2 regions of the Cupriavidus sp. SK-4 genome follow, and region 1 is predicted to be linked to the other one. Evidence: riboswitches for the same ligand, from Rfam matches in the RefSeq annotation. Region 1 holds a riboswitch; the other holds the start of a gene.
What was found. A riboswitch is a leader RNA that binds a small molecule or an ion and turns the genes downstream of it on or off. The one in region 1 is predicted to bind glycine.
Positions count from the first base shown of each region.

Region 1 (3,404 bases):
CGAGGTGTTGTAGGTGGTGTTGCTCAGCCGGTAGTTGTCGTAGTGATAGCCGAACGTGACCCAGTGCCCGCCCTGCAGCTGCTGCGGGCGGTAGTCGGCCTTCAGGTCGAGCGTGCGCCAGCCGGTGCCGTCGCCATAGGTCACCGTGCCCGGCCCGCTGCCAACGGTGTTGGCGCTGCGGCTGATGTCCTTGCTGACGTCGAACAGCGACGCCACGCCCGAGAAATTCCAGCCGGTCTCGTTGCGCGTGCGCAGCGACAGGCCATAGAGCCAGCGCGCGTCCTCGCCATTGCTCGGGGCAAAGGCGTTGGCGGGAATCACATACTCGTAGCCGCCGATATTCACTGGACCGTTCGACACCACGTTGCCACTGGCATCGCGCAGGTAGCTGCCCGTGGCGCTGGAGCGGTCCTGTTGCCAGTAGGCGGCAGTGAACTGCGCCTGCAGGGTATTGGTGATGTCGTAGCCAAGCTTGAGCTTGAGCTGGTCCTGCACGGTATGCGTGACGCCCTCGCTGTTCACGCCCATCACCACGCGGTCGCGGCCGGTCTGGTCCTGGTCGAAGTGGGCGCCGGTGACCGGCTTGTCGGCGGAAGTGGCACGGGCCGTGGAGCGCGCCGTGGTATAGAAGCTCAGCGGCTGGCTCTTGCTGTCCTGCCGGTCCACGCTGACCAGCCACGAGAACGGGCCGACGCGGTCGCCCACATAGGCGTTGGCGTGGACCCCGTTGAAGTTGTCGTGCGTGCCGTACAGGCTGAAGCGCTGCGTGAACAGCTGCACGCTGGCATCGCCCTCGAACTTCTCCGGCGTGCGCGTGGTGATCAGCACCGTCGCACCCAGCGAGTTGCCGGGATACAGCGCCGAATACGGGCCGTACAGCACATCCATGCGCTCGATCTCAGCGCTGTTGACCAGCGACCAGCGCGGCGGGAAGCTGAAGTCCGATCCCAGCAGGTTGGACAGCAGCAGGCCGTCCGCATAGACCAGCCCCCGCGCCGACTGGCGCGAACTGGTGCTGCGCACCGAGATGATCGAGTTCATATCGCCGATGAAGCGCTTGCGTACGGCGAGGTTGGGCGCGTATTTGAGGGCGTCTTCCGTGTTCACCACATTGAAGTCGGCCATGCGGCGGCTGCTGATGCCGTAGGCCGGCGAGGGCGTGTTGGGCGGTATGGCCGGCGTCTCGCCGCGCTCCGACTTGGCCGAGACCACCACCTCCTGCAGCGGCTCGAGCGCGTCCACCACCTGGGCGGCGGCGACGGCGGGGCCCATCAGTACCGCCGAAACGGCCAGTGCAATGCGATTTTTCTTCACTGGAAAACCTTGTTGTCGTCTTTTTTTTGGCTCACTCCACCTGAGCGCAGCATACGGCGCTTCTCCCCGAGAGCGAGCGCTGACATTTTATGGGGCATGGGGACGCAGGCCGATGCGACATAGCGACGCGGGCGGCAGGCCGCCTAAGTGTTAACCCGCATATCCAACGTCGGACCTTGTCACTACATTGCCCCGATTGGCGTCAAGCCAATGTGATGCAGGGAGAGACTATCGCGGCGCCCGCCGCGCACAGCGCCGAAGGAGCAACCGCCCCGGAAACTCTCAGGCAAAAGGACCGGCATCACCAGTCAGTGCACTCTGAAGAATGCCGGACGCTATCGTCCGCCGGCATACCGAAGGAGCAAGCGTACCCCGCCCTGGCGGCCGGGTGTCGTGAATCTCTCAGGTCCAGAACAGAGGGGGCGTCCGCCACGCATATTGCGTCCGGGCTCCCACCATCGACGTTCCTGGAACCTGCAGATCATGAAATCAATCGCTGTCATCGGCGGTGGCATCACGGGTGTCACCACGGCCTACGCGCTGGCCCGGCGCGGATTCTCCGTCACGCTGTTCGAGCGGCACCGCTATGCCGCCATGGAGACCTCGTTCGCCAACGGCGGCCAGTTGTCGGCCTCCAACGCCGAGGTCTGGACCCACTGGTCGACCATCGTCAAGGGCATGAAATGGATGCTGCGCAACGACGCCCCGCTGCTACTCAATCCCCGGCCCAGCTGGCACAAGCTGTCCTGGTTCGCCGAGTTCATCGCCGCGATCCCCCACTACCGCCGTAACACCATCGAGACCGCGCGCCTGGCCATCGCCGCGCGTGAGCACCTGTTCGGCTGGGCGGCGCAGGAAGGCATCGATTTCGACCTGAAGAAGGAAGGCATCCTCCATATCTACCGCGACAAGGCCGGCTTCGACCATGCCGGCCGGGTCTCAGCGCTGCTGGCGCAGGGCGGGCTGGAGCGCCGCGCCGTGACGCCCGAGGAGATGCGCGCGATCGAGCCGACGCTGGCCGGGTCCTACTATGGCGGCTACTTCACCGAAAGCGATTCCACCGGCGACATCCACAAGTTCACCAGCGGCCTGGCCGCGGCCATCGATCGGCTAGGCGTGCGCTGCCTGTACGGCCAGGACGTGCGGGCGGTGAAGACCGACGGCAGGCGCGCCACCGTGACCGTTCAGGACGGCGCCGACACGGCCAGCTCCACCTTCGACGGCGCCGTGATCTGCGCCGGCACCGCCAGCCGCGCACTGGCCGCGGGGCTGGGCGACCGCGTCAACATCTATCCGGTCAAGGGCTATTCGATCACGGTCAACCTGACCGATGAAGCCAGCCGCGCCGCGGCACCGGTGGTGAGCCTGCTCGACGACGAAACCAAGCTGGTCACCAGCCGCCTGGGCGACGACCGCTTCCGCGTGGCCGGCACTGCCGAGTTCAATGGCTACAACCGCGATATCCGCGCCGACCGCATCCGCCCGCTGGTGGAATGGGTGCAGCAGTGCTTCCCCGGCGTCAGCACGCGCAGCGTGGTGCCTTGGGCCGGGCTGCGGCCGATGATGCCGGATATGCTGCCGCGTGTGGGGCGCGGACGGACGGCATGCATCTTCTACAACACCGGGCACGGGCACCTGGGGTGGACCTTGTCGGCGGTGACTGCGGATATGGTGGCGGGGATTGTCTACCAGCATCTCGGCGCGAAGCTGGCAGTCGCGCCGGGTGCGTCGCTGGCATTGGCCAAGGCCTAAGCCTGAACTTGCAGATGTTTTCCCCCCTCTCCCATTTAGGGGAGAGGGGAGAGAACTAGGGGCATGGACGGGTTTCGCCTCATTCGGGTCCGCGCCCCAAACTCCCCACAATCCCCTTGCGGAAGGTCAGCACGCACACGATGAAGATGATGCCCGTCACCATCGACACCGATTCACCGAACCCGTTGAACCAGTCGATGCCCGTCACCGCCGCAAGGTAGCCGCCCAGTTCGCCAAGCTTGTTCTCCAGCGCGATCACAACAAACGCGCCGATAATCGGCCCGGTGAGCGTGCCGAGGCCCCCCAGCAGCGTCATCAAGATCACCATGCCGGACATC
Region 1 covers NZ_JFJW01000245.1:203-3,606, reverse strand. The annotation lists gene CF68_RS35185 (TonB-dependent receptor) at 1-1,314, opposite strand, end outside; glycine riboswitch at 1,524-1,622, shown strand; glycine riboswitch at 1,623-1,741, shown strand; gene CF68_RS35180 (D-amino acid dehydrogenase) at 1,753-3,066, shown strand; partial or broken gene CF68_RS35175 (branched-chain amino acid ABC transporter permease) at 3,146-3,404, opposite strand, start outside.

Region 2 (3,404 bases), on a different contig from region 1:
GCGAAGGCGTCGCGCGCCTCCAGTTCGGCCAGCGTGGGCCGGTTCACTTGGGCGGCGTTCATGGGAAGCGGGGCGTTCATTGGCAAGAACCTCGTGGGGTGCGCGCCGGCCGGTGGTCAGCCGGGACGGCGCGCGTCAGTCTGCAGTGGCCGGTCCATGGTTGGACCGGCGCGGCCGGCGTCAGGCGCCGACGCTGGCCTTGTAGGCGTCGGCCGACATCAGGCCATTGACGTCGTCGCCGTTGGCCGGCTTGAGCTTGAACAGCCACGCGTCGAAGGCGTCGGCATTGACGCTCTCCGGGGCGGCCGTGGCGGCCTCGTTGACGGCGATCACTTCGCCGGCCACCGGGGCGTAGATGTCGGAAGCGGCCTTCACCGACTCCACCACTGCCAGCGCGTCGCCGGCACCGACCGATTTGCCCACTTCGGGCAGTTCCAGGAAGACGATGTCGCCCAGCGCGTCCTGCGCGTGGTCGGTGATGCCGATGGTGAGCGTGCCGTCGGCTTCGACGCGTACCCACTCATGCGACTCGGTGTACTTGAGGTCAGCGGGGAAATTCATGAAGGTTCTCCGGATACAGATTTGTTTCTTGTTGGGTGATGCCTGCCCGGCAAGTGCCGGCAGGCGAGGGCGACCGTTGGTATGAGCCTCAGCTCACGAGTGCCTTGCCATTACGCACAAACGGCAGTTTAACCACAGTCGCGTTGAGTTTGCGGTCGCGGATCTCCACCTGCACGGTATCGCCCACGGCGACATCCTTCGGCAGGCGGGCAAAGGCGATGGATTGGGACAGCGACGGGCTGAAGGTGCCGCTGGTGATTTCACCGTCACCGGCCGGGCTGATCACTTTCTGGTGGGCGCGCAGGACGCCGCCTTTGTCACGCAGGATCAGGCCGAGGAATTGCTGGCGCGAACCGGCCGCGGCCAGCGCCGCCTTGCCGGTGAAGTCGCGCTCGCTCTGCAGGTCCACCGTCCAGGCCAGGCCCGCATCCAGCGGCGAGGTGTTGATATCCATGTCCTGGCCGTACAGGTTCATGCCGGCTTCCAGGCGCAGGGTGTCGCGCGCGCCCAGGCCCGCCGGGCGCACGCCGGCGGCGTTCAGCTTTTCCCAGACGGCGGCGACGTTCTCGGCCGGCACCACCAGTTCGAAGCCGTCTTCGCCGGTGTAGCCGGTGCGCGCCACCATGATCTCGCCGATGGCCGGGTCCTGGACCACGGCGGCGTTGAAGGGCTTGAGCGTGTCCGAAGGCTGGGTCGAGGGGAAGGTGCTCCACACCCTGGCGCGGGCGTTGGGCCCCTGCACGGCGACGATGGCCAGAGGCTGCACGCCTGCAGGCGCAACATCTTCGCGGCGCGGCGTGATGGTCACATCGCTGCCGGTGGCGGCATTGCGCGCGCGGATCCATTCGATGTCGCCCAGCGCGGTGCTGGCGTTGACGACCAGGCGGAAGCAGTCCTCGGCAAAGAAGTAGACGATCAGGTCGTCGATCACGCCGCCTTTCTCATCCAGCATGCACGAGTAGAGCGCCTTGCCCGGGGTCTGCAGCTTGTCGACATTGTTGGCCAGCAGGCCGCGCAGGAAGCTGCGGGTATTGGCGCCGGCGAGGTCGACCACGCACATGTGCGACACATCGAACATGCCGGCGTCGGTGCGCACGGCATTGTGTTCTTCGATCTGGGAGCCGTAGTTGACCGGCATGTCCCAGCCGCCGAAATCAACCATGCGGGCGCCGAGGGCGCGGTGGATGGCGTTGAGGGGCGTGGCCTGGAGCGTCATGGAATCCTCTGGGGCAGTCTCGGTTGGCGAAAACAAAAAAGGGCCATCCGCCGCAACGCTCGCCGCGCCTGAATGTGGCGTAGCACCGCTGCGGCGGATGACCCCTCTGTCCTCGATACCTGAGAGATTACAAGGCGGATCCTGCCGGATCCCGTCCTCGTGCGCCCCTTCGGTGGGCACGCTCGCCACGAATGGCGGGTGCCGCTCTCCAGAGTTCGGCATGCATCGTGTGCATATTGCATGCCGATCCGATCGGTCCGTGGTGCCTGAGAGTTTTCGGGTGATACCCCTTCGGCGGCGCAGGCGATGCGCGCTCTCCCGGTCGGATGCGCGCAATGTACGGGAGGCCCCGGCCTTTGTCAAACCGGCCAGGGGAGCCTGCCGTACCTGTCGCTGCAGTGGTCTGGCTTACTTCTTCTTGTCGTCGGTGACAACGTTACCGATCACGCCGCCCACGGCCGCGCCACCCAGCGTACCCAGCGCGCTACCGTCGGTGAGGATGGCGCCGCCCACGGCGCCCGCGCCCGCGCCAATGGCGGTATTACGCTGCTTCGGGGTCATGTCCGCGCAACCGGCAAAGGCCGCGACGGTCGCGCCGATCAGGGTCACCTTGGTCAAAGTCTGCAGGGTTTTCATTATTGGCTCCGATGTGATGATTCAAGCATGTCAACCCCGCCGCGCAGGCCAGGGGGACATATTAGTTAGAGCGTTTGGTTGCGCGATTGGCTCCGGCCTTTACGAAGTGTTACGCCAGTGACACAACTGGCCGTGTCAACGCGGTTTGCGCTGACTGACCTGCCGCGGCCAGCGTGTTAACATCGGCAGCTTTGCCGCCGTGCCCGTTTTTTGGGGCTGGCGTGTCCCGCCTGGCCTTCCGCTGTTCCTGCCGATTTCCCTGCCTCCAACCGCATCCCACGCATGACCCATGGCCTGAACTCCGCCCAATCCGAAGCCGTCCGCTACCTGGACGGCCCTTGCCTGGTGCTGGCCGGGGCGGGCTCCGGCAAGACCCGGGTGATCACGCAGAAGATCGCGCATCTGATCGAGGACAAGGGCTTCGAGCCGCGCCATATCGCCGCCGTCACCTTTACCAACAAGGCCGCCAAGGAGATGCAGGAGCGCATCGGCAAGCTGATGGAGGGCAAGACCACGCGCGAGGGCAAGCGCATCCCGCTCAAGCAGCTGACGGTCTGTACCTTCCACTCGCTCGGGGTGCAGATCCTGCGCATGGAGGCCGAGCACGTGGGCCTGAAGCCGCAGTTCTCGATCATGGATTCGGACGACTGCTTCGGCCTGATCCAGGAGCAGCTCGGCACCACCGACAAGAAGCTGATCCGCGGCGTGCAGGGCACGATCTCGCTGTGGAAGAACGGCATGGTCGATCCGGAGGCAGCGATCGCGCAGGCCGCCAATGCCGACGAGCACCAGGCCGCGCTGGTCTACCGCAACTACGTGGCCACGCTGCACGCCTACCAGGCGGTGGATTTCGACGACCTGATCCGCCTGCCTGCCGAACTGTTCGCGCGCAATGAAGCGGTGCAGCTCAAGTGGCAGAACCGCCTGCGCTACTTCCTGGTCGACGAATACCAGGACACCAACGCCTGCCAGTACCAGCTGCTCAAGCTGC
Region 2 covers NZ_JFJW01000087.1:4,813-8,216, reverse strand. The annotation lists gene gcvP (aminomethyl-transferring glycine dehydrogenase) at 1-80, opposite strand, end outside; gene gcvH (glycine cleavage system protein GcvH) at 181-561, opposite strand; gene gcvT (glycine cleavage system aminomethyltransferase GcvT) at 650-1,777, opposite strand; glycine riboswitch at 1,874-1,999, opposite strand; glycine riboswitch at 2,021-2,108, opposite strand; gene CF68_RS18545 (glycine zipper 2TM domain-containing protein) at 2,186-2,413, opposite strand; gene CF68_RS18540 (UvrD-helicase domain-containing protein) at 2,696-3,404, shown strand, end outside.
Region 2: linked by a shared signal. The riboswitch ahead of gcvT (glycine cleavage system aminomethyltransferase GcvT) and the one ahead of CF68_RS35180 (D-amino acid dehydrogenase) in region 1 are both predicted to bind glycine.